Regions from separate parts of the Devosia rhizosphaerae genome, predicted to be linked through region 1. Evidence: predicted binding sites of a transcription regulator. Region 1 holds the regulator's gene; the other holds the start of a gene.
What was found. The regulator PhoB, encoded in region 1, activates phosphate uptake and scavenging genes when phosphate is short. The targets are predictions, from matches to a motif close to TGTCATNNANCTGTCAT.

Region 1 (8,910 bases):
GACGGTCAGGTACTCGATATCACCGCCAAGGGCATGGCGACCGTGCGGGACATCGCCGAGAGCGCTGACCCGATCGGCTATGTCCGCGCGGCGAGTGGCAAGGATTTGGGGAGCGCCCAGGCGCTGCTGGACAACAGCCTACCCACCGGCCGTGATGCAGCCAAACCCAGCCTCTTGTCGCCCATCGACTTGCAGGCGGTGAAAGCCTCGGGCGTCACCTTCGTCGTGTCGCTGCTTGAGCGCGTCATCGAAGAGCAGGCACGTGGCGACAAGGCGCGTGCCGAGGCATTGCGGGTCGAAATTCTCGCCCTGATCGGCACCGACCTTAGCCAATTGGTACCCGGCTCCGATACGGCCGCCCAGGTCAAGGCGGCGCTGGTGGAGCGAGGCGTGTGGAGCCAATATCTCGAAGTGGGGATCGGGCCTGACGCGGAGATTTTCACGAAGGGCCAGCCCATGAGTTCGGTGGGTTATGGCGCCGACGTGGGGCTGCACCCGATCTCGAGCTGGAACAATCCCGAGCCCGAAGTCGCCCTGGTGGTCACCAGCACGGGCAACATCATCGGCGCGACGCTGGGCAACGACGTCAATTTGCGCGATGTGGAGGGCCGCTCGGCGCTGCTCCTGGGCAAGGCCAAGGACAACAACGCGTCTGCCTCGCTGGGGCCGTTCATTCGCCTCTTCGACGACGAGTTCACGCTCGATACCGTCAAGCAGGCCGAGATCGCCTTACGGGTGGAAGGCGAGGACGGCTTCGTGCTCGACGGCCATTCGTCCATGAGCCAGATCTCCCGCACCCCGGAATCGCTGGTTGCCGCGACGATCGGCGAACATCACCAATATCCCGACGGGCTGGTGCTTTATCTCGGCACCATGTTCGCTCCAGTGAAGGATCGCGGCGGCGCCGGCATGGGTTTTACCCACAAGATCGGCGACACGGTCTCGATTTCGACCCCCTCGCTGGGGACACTGACCAATCGCGTCGACCTATCCACTCATTGCCCACCCTGGACCTACGGCGCCAGCCACTTGCTGCGCGACCTCGCCCGGGCGGACCTCCTCTAGCTTTCTGAAAGGCACAATAAATGGCTGAACTACACAAGAACCTGATCGACGGGGAATGGGTCGGCGCCGAGGGCGTGGAGAACATCAACCCCTCCAATACCTCCGAAGTTGTGGGCGTCTATGCCCGCGCATCGGCTGAGGAAACCAAACAGGCGATTGCGGCAGCCAAGGCGGCATTCCCCGCCTGGTCGCGCTCGGGCTTGCTGGAACGCCATGCGATCCTGCGCAAGGCGGCCGATGAAATCCTCGCCCGCAAGCAAGAGCTGGGTGAACTGCTGAGCCGTGAAGAGGGCAAGACACTGGTTGAAGGCATCGGCGAGGTCACTCGCGCCGGTCAGATCTTCGACTTCTTTGCCGGCGAAGTGCTGCGCCTCACGGGAGAAGTGGTGCCGTCGGTCCGCCCCGGCGTCGGTGTCGAGATCACGCGCGAGCCGATTGGTGTCATCGGCCTCATCACACCCTGGAACTTCCCGATCGCTATTCCAAGCTGGAAGATTGCCCCCGCCCTGGCCTATGGCAACACCGTCGTCATCAAACCGGCGGACCTCGTGCCCGGCTCGACCTGGGCCATCGTCGACATCCTGGTGCGGGCAGGCCTGCCCAAGGGCGTCCTGAACCTCGTCATGGGCAAGGGCTCGGTGGTCGGCCAGACCATGCTCGACAGCAAGAACGTCCATGCCGTCAGCTTCACCGGCTCGGTTGGTACCGGCAAGCGCGTTGCGGCTGCGTCGGTTGAAGTCGGCCGCCGGTTCCAGCTGGAAATGGGCGGCAAGAACCCCACCATCGTGCTCGACGATGCCGATCTCAAAGTTGCCGTCGAGACCGTGGCACAGTCCGCCTTCTTCTCGACCGGCCAGCGCTGCACCGCCTCTTCGCGTGTCATCGTCACCGAAGGTATCCACGACCGCTTCGTGGAAGCCCTCGCTGAGCGCACGCGTAATCTGCGGGTGGGCAATGCGCTGGACAAGGACACCGAGATCGGTCCGGTGGTCGATCCTGGCCAGCTCAAGCAGGACACCGACTACATCGAGATCGGCAAGAACGAGGGCGCCAAGATTGCCGCTGGCGGCGAACGCGTCCAGAAGGACACGGAGGGCTACTTCCTGCAGCCGACGCTGTTTGTCGAGGCGACCAACAATATGCGCATCAGCCGCGAAGAGATCTTCGGGCCGGTCGCTAGCGTCATTCGGGTCAAGGATTATGAAGAGGCACTCGCCACCGCAAACGACACCGAGTTCGGTCTATCCGCTGGCATCGTGACCACCTCGCTTAAATACGCCACGCACTTCAAGCGCAATGCCGAGGCAGGCATGGTGATGGTCAACGTGCCAACCGCTGGCGTGGACTTTCACGTGCCGTTCGGGGGCCGCAAAGGCTCGAGCTATGGTCCGCGCGAGCAGGGCAAGTACGCCGCCGAGTTCTACACTCAGGTCAAGACGGCCTACACCGCGGCTGGCTAAGACGAAAAAGACTGCGCCGGCCTCGTGCCGGCGCAGTTGCATTGGCGCCCTGCCGAGAGCAGATTGGTGCCATTCGCCCGCGCGATTGCGGGCAGACGACTGAGGTTCACGAATGCCCGAGCGAGTGTCTGTGCTGGCCCCTTTCCGGCACGAGACCTTTCGCCTGCTCTGGATCGCCACCTTAGCGTCCAATCTCGGCGGTCTTGTGCAGGCGGTCGGCGCCGGGTGGATGATGACCACCCTCACGGACTCCCACAATATGGTCGCCCTGGTGCAGGCCTCGACCACCCTGCCCATCATGGTGTTCTCCATCGCAGCGGGCGCGCTGGCCGACAATTTCGACCGGCGCATAGTGATGATCATTGCCCAATCGGCAATGGCGATCATTTCCGTGGTGCTGGCGGTGCTGGGTTTCCTTGGGCTGATGACCCCCTGGCTCTTGCTAGGGTTCACCTTTCTGATTGGCTGCGGCACAGCGTTGTTCAACCCGTCTTGGCAGGCTTCCATGGGCGATATCGTGCCGCGCGACGACCTGCCCGGCGCGGTGACGCTCAACGCCATGGGCTTCAACATGATGCGCAGCGTGGGGCCAGCAGTTGGCGGCATCATCGTTGCCTTTGCCGGCGCGGCTGCGGCCTTCGCGGTCAATGCGGTTTCCTACCTCCCGCTGATCGCCGCGCTGTTCCGGTGGCAGCCGCAAGCGATCGCCAACAAGTTGCCGCGGGAGAGGTTCGGCAGCGCCATGTGGGCCGGGGTGCGCTATGCCTCGCTCTCGCCCAATCTGATGACAGTTATGCTGCGTGGTTTCCTGTTCGGCCTTGCCGCTATCGCGGTGCTGGCGCTCCTGCCTTCGGTGGCAAGCGAATATCTCGGCGGCGGCGCCCTGGGCTATGGCGCGTTGTTGGGGTGCTTTGGCGTTGGTGCCATCGGAGGCGCCTTCCTCAACGGAAGGGTGCGCGAGCGCTACAGCAATGAGATCATCGTGCGCATTGCCTGCGTGGTGTTCGCGGTCTCCTGTGTCGGCCTGGGCTTCAGCCGCGAAATCGTGCTGAGCTGTCTCATTCTCTTGCCAGCGGGCGCGGGCTGGGTGCTGGCGCTGTCACTGTTCAACGTCTCCGTTCAGCTCTCAACGCCCCGTTGGGTTGTGGGGCGGGCGCTATCGCTCTACCAAACGGCTACTTTCGGCGGCATGGCACTGGGCAGCTGGCTCTGGGGCAGTGTCGCCGATCTGTCCGCACCGAGCTGGTCACTCGCCTTGGCGGGGGTGACGCTCCTTGCCTGTGCTCTGGTGGGTCTCAAGCTGCCGCTGCCGCAGTTCAGCTCACGCGACCTCAGCCCGCTCAATGCCTTCAACGAACCGGTGCTCAAGCTCGAGATGCGGCCGCGGAGTGGGCCGGTGATGGTGATGGTGGACTATCAGATCGTCCAGGAAGACATTCCCGCTTTCCTCCGGCTAATGAGTGAGCGCCGCCGTATCCGCATCCGCGATGGTGCGCGGCAATGGGCGCTGCTGCGGGACCTCGAACGCCCAGAGATCTGGGTGGAGAGCTATCACGTGCCCACCTGGGTGGACTATGTGCGCCACAATCTGCGGCGTACCAAGGCCGATGCCGAGAACCTGCAGAGCTTGCGGGCGCTGCACCGGGGCGAGGGACCGCCCCATGTCCACCGCATGATCGAGCGGCAGACCGTGCCGCAGGTCGACGACATGCCGCTCCGGGAGAGCCCCGAGCACTAGGCCACTTGGGCGAAGCGCTCGTCGAAAGCGTAGCCCGCGCCGCGAACGGTCCGGATCGGGTCGATCTCGCGGCCGCGATTGATGGCACGACGGAGACGACCGATATGGACATCCACTGTCCGCTCATCGACATAGACGTCATTGCCCCAGACACCATCGAGCAATTGCTCGCGCGAATAGACCCGGCCGGGATGGCGCATGAGATATTCGAGTAGTCGATACTCGGTGGGACCAAGATGGACGTCGCGATTGCCGCGGCGGACGCGGTGGGTGGTGCGATCGAGTTCGAGATCGCCGACCTTGAGCGAAGCGGTCACCAGATTGGGGTTCGCCCGTCGCAGAAGTGCATGGATTCGGGCCATCAGTTCGGGAACAGAAAACGGCTTTACGACGTAGTCGTCCGCACCTGTGGCAAGGCCCCGCACCCGTTCTTCTTCCTCGCCGCGTGCGGTCAGCATGATGATCGGCACCCGCGCGGTCTCGTCGCGCGCCCGCAAGCGCCGGCACAGTTCGATGCCGGAGATCTCGGGCAGCATCCAGTCAAGCAGGATCAGATCGGGCAGCTTTTGCTGGATCTGGACCTGGGCCTCGTCACCGGTTTCAGCAGTCAGGACCCGAAAGCCTTCGGCCTCAAGATTATAGCGCAAGAGAATGGCGATATCGCCTTCGTCTTCGACGACGAGAATTGTAGCCGACATGGCTTAAACCTTGATCTGCTTGCGCTCGAGCTCTTCGACATTGCTCCCGAGCTGCTTGCCGGTCTGCAGATAGTAGGCGCGCTCCGCAATGTTGGTGGCGTGGTCGCCGATGCGTTCCAGGCTCTTGGCGCAAAACAGCAAATGCGTGCAGGAGGTGATGTTGCGCGGATCTTCCATCATGTAGGTGAGCAGCTCACGGAACAACGAGGTGTGCATCGCATCGACCTCGTCATCGCGGTTGCAGACCTCGACGGCAGCGGCGGCGTCCCGATTGGAATAGGCGTCCAGCGCCTGCTTTAGCTGCCGCATTACCAATGCCGTCATGTTGCGGACGCCATTGTAGAAAGTTGGCTGCAGGTTGAGCCCATCGAGTTTCAGGGAGCGCCGGGCCAATTGCTTGGCCATGTCACCAATGCGCTCGAGGTCCCCCGCGACATGGATGGAGGTAATGATGGCGCGTAGATCGCTCGCCATCGGCTGACGACGAGCAATCATCGAAACCGCCATTTCGTCGATCCGGCGCTCCATGTCGTCGATGCGCTGATCGGCGATGATGGTCAAATCGGCGAGCTCGCGATCAAGCTTGAGCAGGGCCTTGGTGCCATTCTCGATGGAAACTTCCACTTCACCGCCCATTTCGGCGATGGCTTGAGCGAGCGCATTGAGTTCGTCGCTATAGGACTGAACGATATGGTCGGCGCCGGTATTTGGCATTGGTTTTCCTCCTCGATGCGCCCGGTCAGCCGATCCGGCCCATGATGTAGTCTTGTGTTTGCTTGTGCACCGGGTTGGTGAAGATCTCTTCGGTGACGCCTTCTTCGATCAGCTTGCCCAAGTGGAAGAAAGCGGTCTTCTGCGAGACGCGGGCGGCCTGCTGCATGGAGTGTGTCACGATCACGATCGTGAAGTTCTCGCGCAGTTCATCGATGAGTTCCTCGATGATTGCGGTTGCGATAGGGTCGAGAGCCGAGCAGGGTTCATCCATCAGGATTACTTCAGGGCCAACTGCGATCGCGCGCGCAATGCAGAGGCGCTGCTGCTGACCGCCGGACAGACCTGTACCCGGCTCGTATAGGCGGTCCTTCACCTCTTCGAAGAGACCCGCCTTGCGGAGTGAGGAGACAACGATCTCGTCCAAATCGGCTTTGGAACGCGCAATGCCGTGGATCTTAGGACCGTAGGCTACGTTCTCGTAAATCGACTTGGGGAATGGGTTCGGCTTCTGGAACACCATGCCGATACGGGCGCGCAGTTCCACCACATCGAGATCCGTGTCGTAGATGTCTTCGCCATCAAGCCTGATCTGGCCTCCAACCTTGGCGCCCTCGATGGTGTCGTTCATGCGGTTGATGCAGCGCAGAAAGGTTGACTTGCCGCAGCCCGACGGCCCGATGAAGGAGGTAACTGCCCGATCGGGAATGTCGATCGAAATGCCGTGCAGAGCCTGCTTGTCGCCGTAGTGCACCGTCACGTCGCGCGCTTCGATGCGCGTTGGCGCGTTTGCAAGGTCTACGATCGCGCGTCCTGCCTCGGTGTCGCTTGTCATCTTGAGCCTACCAGTAAGCATGTCCATTTGTCAGACCTCCTAGCCCGATCAGGCACGACGCTCCAGCCGTGTCCGGAGGAAAATAGCGATGGCATTGAGCAGCAGCATCAGCCCGAGAAGCACGATGATGGCGGCGGAAGTCCTCGCTTCGAAAAAGTTTCGGTTCTCGTTGCCCTGCCACAAATAGATCTGCACGGGCAGCGCGGTAGCCGAATCCAGGGGGGTGGCTGGAATGTTCGCGATAAAGGCGCTCATGCCGATCAGCAGCAGCGGTGCCGTTTCTCCCAGCGCCTGTGCAACGCCGATAATGGTCGCGGTCAGGATGCCCGGAAACGTTAGTGGCAGAACGTGATGGAAGACCGTCTGGTTCTTGGAGGCGCCCAGGCCAAGTGCCGCCTGGCGCAAGGAGGGCGGTACGGCGCGCAGGGAAGATCGCGTGGCGATGATGATGGTGGGCAGGGTCATCAAAGTCAGCACCAAGCCGCCAACCAGCGGTGCGGAGCGGGGCAAGCCAAGATAATTGATGAACACTGCTGCGCCGAGCAGGCCGAAGACGATGGAAGGCACTGCTGCAAGATTGTTGATGTTAATCTCGATGAGGTCGGTCCAGCGGTTCTTGGGCGCAAACTCCTCCAAGTAGATCGCGCTCGCCACGCCGATCGGCACGGCCAGCACAATCACCACGATCATCATGTAAAGCGAGCCCATGAAGGCACCGGCCAGACCTGCAGTGGCGGGGGCGGAACGGCTGTCAACATTGGTGAAGATATGCCAGGCGAAGTCGAAGGTGATGATGCCTTCGGCCACAAAGCGATCAGCGAGCTGCCTTGTCTCGGCAGAAAGCTGCTGACGTGCATCGGCTAATTCGCGGTTGATAGTCCCTTTGAGCCAGTTATCTGTATTGGCAGAAGCCAAGATCGAGACCGGCAGAGTCTGTCCCAACACGTCAGGATTGGCAAAATACATGTCGCGCAACTGGAAGCGAGCAGCCGTCGTCACGAGTTCAAGTAGATCGCGGGTCTCGATATCGGCATCGGGCGCGCTGGTTCGTACGGCTCGCTCGACGATGGCGTTCCAGTTCGACAGGGTAACGTTACGTTGCCACTGAGCCATCGCTTGCTGGTACTCAGCAGGGGACGCGCTGTCCTGCGGCTGCGGCTGAGGCCCACCTTCGATCAGTTCGGGGTCAAAATAGGCTTCGACATGAAGAGTGGACTGCCAGAACGAGGGAAGCCCTTTGGACAGGATCATCCCGAACAGGATCGCCACGAAGCCCAGTGCGGCGACAATGGAGAGAATGCCGGCCCAGCGAAAGATCGTCTCGCTGCGATGGCGCCTTCCCAGGCTCTTGCGCACACGCTCGCGCCGGGCCTTGCTGGTATCATTGGTGGAAAGCAATGCGTCAGTCATGGCTATTCGTATTGCTCCCTGAATTTACGGACGATGTAGAGGGCCATGATATTGAGCAGCAAAGTCATGACAAACAAAGTTAGCCCGAGTGCAAAAGCAACCAGCGTCTGGGGGCTGGTGAAGGCTGCGTCGCCCGTCAGCTGATTGACGATGCTCACGGTCACAGTTGAGGTCGGCTCAGCAGGATTGAAGCGCAGGACTGGGCTGTTGCCGGCCGCCAGCACCACAATCATGGTTTCTCCGATGGCGCGGCTCACCGCGAGCAGGATCGCGCCGACGACGCCGGGAAGGGCGGCGGGCAGCAGCACCTTGCGTATGGTTTCGGACTTGGTGGCGCCCAGGCCCAAGGAACCATCGCGCATCGCGCGGGGCACCTGGGCGATGATGTCATCGCTGAGCGAAGAAATGAACGGGATGATCATGATGCCCATGACAATGCCAGCAGTCAGGGCGCTCGTGGCGCGGATGTCGAGACCGATTACATCGCCAGCAGCGGCAAGAAAGGGGCCGACCGAAACCAGCGCGAAGAAGCCGTAGACGATGGTGGGAATACCTGCCAGCACCTCAATAACCGGCTTAACCACGCTGCGCACGCGCTTGTCCGCGTATTGCGAGAGATAGATCGCCGACATAAGGCCAATTGGAACAGCCACCAGCATGGCGATGATGCTGATCATCACCGTGCCCCAAAGGAGCGGCAGGAGGCCATATTCGCCGGCGGAGCCAGAGCCAGTGCTCTGAAAGCGCGGGTTCCAGACCGTTCCGAAGAAGAAATTTTGGGGGGCGATGAAGGTAAAGAACCGGAACGCATCAGCGAGCAGCGACAGAACGATACCTATTGTGGTCAGGATAGCGACGGTCGAGCAGAGGATCAGTGCAATGCGGATTGCCAGTTCCACCTCGGTGCGCGCACGCAGGCGGAGCCCGATGCGGCGCTGCGCCAGGAAAAGACCCGCTGCACCCAGGGCCGCCGCGGCAGCAACAACAACCAAA
Region 2 (8,910 bases), 340 kb from region 1:
AAGTATCGGGCATCAAGGCTCAGAAGATGAGTAAAGACGGCCTGCCGCAGATCGGCCAAGACGCGCTCGCCGATCACGGAGATGAAATAGAAGCGCGCGCCACTAGCGATGCCCATGATCACCGCTATACCCACGATGAGCCAACCGTAGCGCCCGACATTTTCAAGGTTCTGCTCCACGAAGCCCTGATCGATTGCCCCACCGAGAGCGGCCGGAATGGAAAGTGAAGCGGTGGCCGAGATAAGGAGGAACAGCACGGTTAGGGATAGCCGTACCGGATAGCGTAGAACGAAGGGCAGGATGCGCCTAAGCGGCCGCAACTTACGTGGAGCAGCGGCAGCTTGGTCGACAATGGTCTCAGGACTGGTGCGGACCGCGACGGTTTGATCTGTCATTGCTCAGGGGTGCCGCTTCACTGAAAAACTGCCATGCAGCCAGGGAGCTGCGCTGCGGCTCGATATAGGCTCTGCTACCAGCACCCGCAACCGCGATCGCGGCTCGCAAATTGCCGCGCCCCTGCCCTTGCGGTTTGTGCGCCCATTCTGTATGGAGCAAGCCAACACCTGTTCAATGGCTCTCCGGGCGCTACGGCGCCCGTTTGATTTGAGGCGACACCGATGAAAGCTGACATCCATCCGGACTACCACACCATCACCGTGGTAATGACCGACGGCACCAAGTACGAGACGCGTTCGACCTACGGCAAGGAAGGCGACACGCTGCAGCTCGACATCGATTCCAAGACCCATCCCGCCTGGACAGGCGGCACGGGCCAGCTGATGGACCGTGGTGGTCGCGTGTCGCGCTTCAAGGAGCGCTTCAAGGGCCTCGGCATCTAAGCCAAATCGGTTTAATTACGAAAACCCGGCCTTAGGGCCGGGTTTTTCTTGCGGCGCTTAGCTGCGACCGAAGGCGGCTTTCAACCGAGCTAGTTGATCGGCGATGCCGTTGGCCACGCCCGGATCCAGTTCCGGGAGCTTTCCGCGCTCCAGCGTATCCAGTTGCATGACCCGATCAAACAGCCGGTCACCTTGATCGATGTAATCGCGCAGAGCCTGTGGCAGTTGGTCGTAACCCGGGCCACCACGCCCTGAGGGCGTCGCCGAGAACTTGACCTTCTCCTTTTCCGAGCGGGCGTTTTCCTTGCTGATCTCGCCCTCGTTCACCGCGCGCTGCAACAAGAGCCAGGAGGCAAGTTGCATGAGGCGAGTGGTTAGACGCATGGACTCTGTTGCGTAAAGGAACGAGGCCTCGCGACTGAGGATACGGCTGTCCGCACGCCCTTCGCCGTCAAGATAGGTGGCTACCTCTTCAATAAGTGCCATGCCTTCCCGGTACAGCAGTTCAAACCCGCCAGAGGCTACGATGCGCGGCCCGATGGCAATGGCGCCCTTTTCGTTCGGCTCGCTCACTTGGCTCTCCTCGTCACTGGCCCATCCTATGCGCAGATGACCACAAGGTCATCCCGGCGGAGGCAAGTTTTGGCGGTTGCTAGATCTCTTCGGCAGAGCGTAGCGCCAAAAGAAAAAAGAGCCGTAAAAACGGCTCTCAAAGTTAACAGGGAGGCGTCAAACAGAGGGAGAAATCACTCTGCAAAATCCAGAACAATCTGAATAATGCCAAGTTACCGCACAGAAGTTAATTGCGCGTTAACAGGAGTCGATTTCTTAACCCTGATCGCAGCCTACCAGTAGCAGGATCAACTCAGGCCGTATGGCGAACGCTCGAGCAAGGTCCGTCCCGTCAAGGTGATCAGATGCACGCCACCGATGCTGTCGATCCAGCCTTTTGCTTGGAGCCGGGCCAGACCATCAGCAGACTGGCCGTCTAAACCGCCCTGCTCCAGGCGCCGAAGCTGGTCAACGTCCATTGGCATGACGCCTTCCAGAATTGCATCTCGTCCTTCCAGCATGATCCACACTCCTACTCCAAGGACCTTCAATCTACGATGCTAGCGCCTTTGCGGGACAATCGAAAGGTCCCGTTAATGCTAACAGTCGGACGAGAGAACGATGAACATACCTTTCTGGTTGCATATGTGACGTAGGTTCTGTTTGTTTTACAACGCTTTGGACGTGATCGAGCCTAAAGGTTGAAGGCGGCATCTGCAGCGCGCCGGCTGGCGTTGCGGGCGCCGATCGCGGCGCGCAGCCGCTCGATCTCCGCTTCGAGCAATTTGATGCGTTCGGCCAGTTCCTCCACCGACATTGTTTCAATGTGCATGCCGACCTGATGGCTGGTCGGTTTTCTGATTTCCTCGTCCATGACGAACTCCTCAATTGCTGCCTTCAGATTAGCGGGTGGGACTTGCCCCGCAAGCCTGTTCGGGCCAGCATCGCACCATGAACATCCCCTCACAGATGACTGCCGTTGCAATTGTTCAACCCGGCGGCCCCCAAGCACTGCAAGCCAGGAGCGAACCTCTCCCCTCAACGGGGCCAGACGACGTGCTGATCCGCGTTGCGGCAGCCGGTGTGAACGGCCCTGACCTAGCGCAACGCCGCGGCCATTATGATCCACCGCCCGGCGCCTCCCCGCTTCCCGGGCTCGAGATCGCCGGCGAGATCGCCGCTGTTGGGAAAAACGTCACTGCCTGGCGAGTGGGTGACCGGGTGATGGCGCTCACCAATGGCGGAGGCTACGCCGAATATGCTGCAGTACCCGCTGGCCAGGTACTTCCCACGCCCGATGGCTGGGCCGTCGCCGAGGCAGCCGCCTTGCCCGAGACCTGGTTCACCATCACCCAATCCCTAGTGATGCGGGCCGGCCTCACGAGCGGGATGACCGTTCTTGCGCACGGCGCCTCCGGCGGCATCGGGGGAGCCACCATCCAGATCGCCACCATTCTAGGGGCGCGCGCTATCGGAGTGGTGTCGAGCCCACAAAAGGCCCGCTATGCGCGCACCTTGGGTGCCATCGCCACGATCGACTACACCAGCGAGGATATTGCCGCCCGCGCGCTGGAGCTGACCGAGGGGCGCGGCGTGGACCGCATCATTGACGTCGTTGGCGGCCCCATGGCGGAGGTTAACCTCGCAGCTTGCGCTCGCGGCGCCCATGTCGTTCAGGTCTCAACCCTTGATGGCGCCAAGGCCACGCTGTCCCTGCGCACGATCATGGCCAAGCAACTCACCCTCTCCGGTTCCACCCTGCGCCCGCAGAGCAGCGCTACCAAGGCGGAGATCGCCGCCCGCATCCGCCGTGATCTGCTGCCGGCACTCGAACAGCCCAACATTCCCAAGCCCGCCATCACCTGCTTTCCGCTTGCCGACGCGGCCGCGGCCCACCAATTGATGGAATCGCGCGCTCATTTGGGGAAAGTCGTTCTCACCACGCAGTTTGGCACCCAGTTCTAGGACAACATCATTGCGATTTCGCGGCCGAACGCCTATATTGCCGATGTTCCCCTCAGCATGAAGCAAAGAGGCGGAGCGGCCGGGAGGAAGACCCGCCGCGCCACGTGGAGTGATTTATGATGACCCAGCCCCTGTTGATGCCCAAGGCGACGGCCGTCTGGTTGGTCGACAACACTGCGCTGTCGTTCGAGCAGATCGCCGCCTTCTGCACGCTGCACCCGCTGGAGGTCCAGGGCATTGCCGATGGTGATGTCGCTGGCGGTATCATGGGTGCGAACCCCATTCAGAACGGTCAGCTGACGCGCGAAGAGATCGAGAAGGCCGAAGCCGATCCGAGCTACCGCATGAAGCTGAGCGACCCTAAGGTTCGCGTTGCCGCCGCCAAGCGCAAAGGCCCTCGCTACACACCGATTTCCCGGCGCAATGAGCGTCCAAACGCCATCAAGTGGCTGGTGCGCAACCACCCCGAGCTCAAGGATGCGCAAATCATGCGACTCGTGGGCACCACCAAGTCTACGATCGAATCAGTGCGTGAATCGACCCACTGGAACGCGCCGAACTTGACGGCGATGGATCCAGTCACCCTTGGTCTCTGCAGCCAGATCGACCTTGATCTCGAAGTCAAGCGCGCCTCCAAGGGCACGGCGGGACCGGACGAAGCTGACGAAGGCACCATGCTGATGACCGCCGAGGAAGCGCTGGCTCGGGCTGGTGGACGCGCTCACGCCGAAGCGGGTGCAGGCGAGTTCGGCGAGCATGACCGCCGTCCTGCCGAGGCGCAGGACGATTTCGACGCCGACTCAGTGTTCTCCAAGCTCAAGTCGCTCAAGAACAACTCGGACGACTAACCGCCAGGCAAGTAGGGGGACAGTTTGGAAAACAACCTCCTGCTTGCCATTTTCGTCTTGCTTGCGGCCACGGTGGCCCTGGTGCCGCTCGCCAAGGCCCTAGGGCTTGGCACCGTTCTAGGCTATCTCGCCGCCGGCGTTCTGATTGGCCCCTACGGCCTGGGGCTCGTATCCGACAGCGATACCATCCGGCATATAGCCGAATTTGGCATCGTCATGATGCTGTTCCTGATCGGCCTGGACCTGCAGCCCAGCGAAATCTGGCGCATGCGCAACAAGGTCATGGGTCTCGGCGTCACGCAACTCCTGCTTACTGCCGCCGCACTTGCTTTCGTGTTCACCGCATTGGACTTTGCGCTCAACACGTCGATCATCATCGGCCTGGCGCTCGCCATGAGCTCCACCGCTATTGCGATGCAGACCGCCCAGCAGCGCGATATCACCCGCACTGACGCCGGACGCGGCAGCCTTGCCATCCTGCTTGTCCAGGATGTCGCAGTCATTCCGATCCTTGCCGCCGTCCCGCTCCTGGCGCTCAGTTCAACAAGTGCAGCGGTTGATGCGGAGGTGGGAGCGGCCGTCGCCGTACTGGAGAACCCGGCAGCCTGGGTGACACCCCTTATCCTCATTGGTACCTTTGTCGCCGCCATGACCGCCGGCCGCTTCCTGGTACGGCCTCTTCTCCGTTGGGTGGCGCGTACGGGCGTGCGCGAAGCTTTCACCGCGCTTGGCCTGGCGCTCGTCGTGGGTGCAGCCCTCCTCACGCAATATGCGGGTCTGTCGCCTGCTCTGGGCGCTTTCATTGGCGGCGTGTTGCTCGCCGATAGCGAGTACCGCCACGAACTCGAAAGCAATATTGAGCCCTTCAAGGGATTGCTGCTTGGCCTATTCTTCATCTCCGTGGGCATGTCCATTGCCTTCTCGGTGCTTTGGGCGGAGCCGCTGCGGCTGCTGGCGACAGTCCTTGCCATCGTCAGCATCAAGATTGTCATCCTCTTCGTTTTGGCCTCGCTCTTCCGCATGCATCTGGGTGATCGGCTCTTGGTCGCCATTCTGCTTAGTCAGGCTGGCGAGTTCGCGTTTGTCGTGCTGCAGTTCGCCCAGAGCGCCAACGCTCTCCCTCAGGGTGACTATGACCTCCTGGTGGTCGCGGTGGCGCTGACGATGATGACGACACCGGTCCTGCTGCTCCTCTTTGACCGGCTGGTGGCGCCGCGCCTCGACGCGCGCGGCGATCGCCGCACCGGAGACACGTTTGACGAACATCGCAAGATCGTCGTCCTCGGCTATGGACGGTTCGGCCAGATCGTCACCCGCATGCTGCGGGCGCAAGGGTTCGACATGACCCTGATCGACGACGATCCGGCCCAGATCGAATTGGTGCGGCGGTTCGGGGTCAAGGTGTTTTACGGCGATGGTGCGCGGGTGGACCTGTTACACTCTGCCGGCGTCGCCGATGCGGAACTGGTCGTGATTGCCGTGGCCGGCCGCGACCGTATCCTTGCCATCGCTCGCAATCTGCGGCGGCATTTCCCGCACGTCGCCATTGCCGCTCGCGCCGTTGACCGTGGCCACGCCCACGACCTGATGGCGCTGGGCGTGGAAGTCTTCGAGCGGGAAACTTTCCTGTCCGCGCTCAGCCTTGGCGCGCAGGTTCTGGTCAAGCTTGGCCGCCCTCCCGAAGAGGCCGACCGGCTGGCACGCGCCTTCGAGCGACACGACAATCAATTGCTGGTCGACAGCTTCGAGGTGCGCAGCGACGAGTTGGCTTACATCGGCATGCTCCGCAACTCCATGAACCTGCTCGACGACGCCATGCGCTCCGATGCAATGGCCAAGCCGATTGACACTGACGATCTGAAGCGTACCGAGTGAGGCGCCTGCCTCACCGGATTCTCCATGCCTCCTTTCGATATCTATTTCGTCGCCGTCGCTATCACTGCCGTTCTGATTGTTGGCCTCTCCAAGGCGGGACTTTTGGGTAGCCTGGGCATGGTCGGCGTGCCGCTGCTCAGCCTCGTGATGCCGCCGCGTGATGCTGCGGGCATGATGCTGCCAGTGCTTCTGGTAATGGACGCGGTGGCGGTCTATGCCTATCGCAAGGAGTTCAACTGGCAGATCATCTGGATCATGCTGCCAGGCGCTGCCGTCGGCACCTTGATCGGCTGGGCTTTGTGGGCAGTGGTTTCAGAGGCGGCGGTGCTGCTGTTTGTTGGCGTTGTCACCTTGCTCTTTGTGCTCGATGCCATCCTGCCGATTCGCAAGAAGCTCGAGGGTCTGCCACCGTCCAAGCCGTGGGGCACGTTCTGGGGTGGGTTTGCCGGCTTTACCAGCTTCATCAGCCATACCGGCGGCCCCCCATTCCAGATCTATGTCTTGCCGCAGCGTCTGCCACCGGCAATCTACGCTGGCACCTCCGCGGTCTTCTTTGCGATCGTCAACTCCGCCAAGCTGATCCCCTATTTTTTCCTTGGGCAGTTGAACGTGCACAATCTCCAGCTTTCCGCGGCTTTAGCTCCGGTGGGGCTGATCGGCGTCTTCGCCGGCATCTGGCTGGTCCGCCGCGTTTCGATGAAGCTGTTCTATCGAATCGCCTACTGGCTGGTTTTCCTGCTTGCCCTCAAGCTGGTCTGGGACGGCGCTCGCGGCGTATTCGGCATCTAGCAGGGCACAAAAAAGGGCCGCAGCATTGGCTGTGACCCTTCTTCCCCCAGCAGGGAAACTACGCCGCTAAATCACTGTGCAGATTGCCTCAATCGGTAGAGTTCGTCCTTCACCTCGAGCTTCTTGCGCTTGAGAGCGCTGACCTGAAGATCGTTGGTCTGCGAGTTCTGTGTCGCGGACAGGATCTGCCGGTCCAACTCCTGATGGCGGCGTTCGAGCGCCGCAACGTGGCCTTCAGTCGTCATAACAACTCCTAGAAGATATTTGGACGAACCGATCGTCACAAAACTTTCGTCATTTGTCGACGCCTTTCCGATCACATCGGAAAACAGGTGCAAATCCAACGGTTTTGCGTTATCTGTAGGAGCAGATCCGGGGCGTTGAGGGGCGGTCTGCCGATGTATCCGCTGAGCAAGGAACAGGAAGCGAGCCTGGGGCTTGAGCTGGCAACCAAGCGCCAGGAACATGCCGATCTCGACGCTGCTATCGAGACGTTGACGCATTCGCATGTAGCCGACCGCATGCTGATCCAGCGCCTCAAAAAACGAAAGCTCTCGCTCAAGGATCGTATCGTCCAGCTCGAAAACATCCTCCTCCCTGACATCATCGCCTAGGGTGCATGCGCTTGTGCCATGAACCAAAGCGGGCTAAATCCGCGCTTTGTGGAGCTTGAGGGAGTGGCTCTATGCTGACCAAACCGCCTGTTGCCATCGTTATGGGCAGCCAATCCGACTGGCCTACTATGCGGCTTGCCGCTGAAACGCTGGAGGCGCTGGAAGTCGAGTATGAGGCGCGCATCGTTTCAGCGCATCGCACCCCCGACAGGCTGGTCGATTTCGCAGCCAACGCCCGGTACGAGGGTTTCAAGATCATCATCGCGGGTGCAGGTGGGGCCGCACACCTGCCGGGCATGATCGCTGCAATGACACCGCTGCCCGTCTTCGGCGTTCCCGTCCGCTCCAAGGCGCTGAGCGGCCAGGACAGCCTGCTCTCGATCGTGCAGATGCCCGGCGGCATTCCGGTGGGCACGCTGGCGATTGGTGAGCCCGGCGCGATCAACGCGGCGCTGTTGGCTGTGGCCGTCCTAGCCCTCTCCGATGATGATCTTGCTGATCGCCTCGACGCCTATCGGGCGCGGCAGAGCGCGGCAGTTCCGCAGTTTCCCACCGACACCGAGTAATCCCTTGGCTCAAGATCTCTCGCCACTGCCGCAGGGCAGCACCATCGGCATTCTTGGTGGCGGCCAATTAGGCCGCATGTTGTCCCTAGCCGCGAGCCGGATTGGCATGCGCACGCACATCTTCTGCCCCGATCCGGCAAGCCCTGCCTTCGAAGTGACGCCCCACAAGACAGTTGCGGCATATGAGGACGAAGCGGCCCTGGCGAGCTTCGCAGGCGCGGTGGATGTTATCACCTACGAGTTCGAGAACGTGCCGGCAGCAACTGCTGAGTTCCTCGCCGCTCGCAGGCCACTCCGCCCCGGCGCCAAGGCCCTGGCGATCTCGCAGGACCGGCTCCTTGAGAAGAGCTTTCTGGCGTCCAAGAATATTCCCGTAGCCGCACACCGCCCCATAGAGACGCTGTCGGATTTGGAAGCTGCACTCGACGACCTCGGCCTGCCTGCGGTGCTCAAGACGACGCGGCTCGGCTATGACGGCAAGGGCCAACGCATCATCAGAGAGCGCAGCGAGGCAGAGGCAGCCTTCGCGGAACTCCAACCCAAGCCCCTGGTGTTGGAAGCCTTTGTCGCTTTCGAAAAGGAAATCTCGGTCGTTGTCGCGCGCAACCTTGCGGGCGAAGTGCGAGCCTTCGACGCCGCCGAAAACGTCCACAAGCATCATATCCTTCATACCAGCACCGTGCCGGCCGCCCTTCCTCCGGCAATCGAAAAGCACGCCGGCATGATCGCCAAGGCGATTGTCATCGCGCTCGACTATGTCGGCGTGCTGGGCGTTGAATTCTTCGTGGTAGCCGGCGACAGCCGGTCAACCCTGCTCGTCAACGAGATCGCGCCTCGCGTGCACAATTCGGGTCATTGGACC

Region 2: the regulator PhoB is predicted to act here: its motif matches at 7,147-7,163, upstream of QOV41_RS04475 (YdcH family protein).

The regions. Positions count from the first base shown of each region.
Region 1 is NZ_CP126539.1:1,272,192-1,281,101, forward strand. Features, by position in the region: gene QOV41_RS06185 (fumarylacetoacetate hydrolase family protein) at 1-1,065, shown strand, start outside; gene QOV41_RS06190 (aldehyde dehydrogenase family protein) at 1,086-2,525, shown strand; gene QOV41_RS06195 (MFS transporter) at 2,638-4,263, shown strand; gene phoB (phosphate regulon transcriptional regulator PhoB) at 4,260-4,961, opposite strand; gene phoU (phosphate signaling complex protein PhoU) at 4,965-5,675, opposite strand; gene pstB (phosphate ABC transporter ATP-binding protein PstB) at 5,701-6,507, opposite strand; gene pstA (phosphate ABC transporter permease PstA) at 6,556-7,917, opposite strand; gene pstC (phosphate ABC transporter permease subunit PstC) at 7,920-8,910, opposite strand, start outside.
Region 2 is NZ_CP126539.1:927,277-936,186, reverse strand. Features, by position in the region: gene QOV41_RS04520 (ABC transporter transmembrane domain-containing protein) at 1-395, opposite strand, end outside; gene rpmE (50S ribosomal protein L31) at 618-839, shown strand; gene rcdA (protease adaptor protein RcdA) at 897-1,412, opposite strand; gene QOV41_RS04505 (hypothetical protein) at 1,700-1,912, opposite strand; gene QOV41_RS04500 (DUF1192 domain-containing protein) at 2,086-2,265, opposite strand; gene QOV41_RS04495 (NAD(P)H-quinone oxidoreductase) at 2,343-3,356, shown strand; gene QOV41_RS04490 (DUF1013 domain-containing protein) at 3,476-4,204, shown strand; gene QOV41_RS04485 (monovalent cation:proton antiporter-2 (CPA2) family protein) at 4,229-6,079, shown strand; gene QOV41_RS04480 (sulfite exporter TauE/SafE family protein) at 6,104-6,868, shown strand; gene QOV41_RS04475 (YdcH family protein) at 6,940-7,113, opposite strand; gene QOV41_RS04470 (YdcH family protein) at 7,267-7,482, shown strand; gene purE (5-(carboxyamino)imidazole ribonucleotide mutase) at 7,554-8,048, shown strand; gene QOV41_RS04460 (5-(carboxyamino)imidazole ribonucleotide synthase) at 8,053-8,910, shown strand, end outside.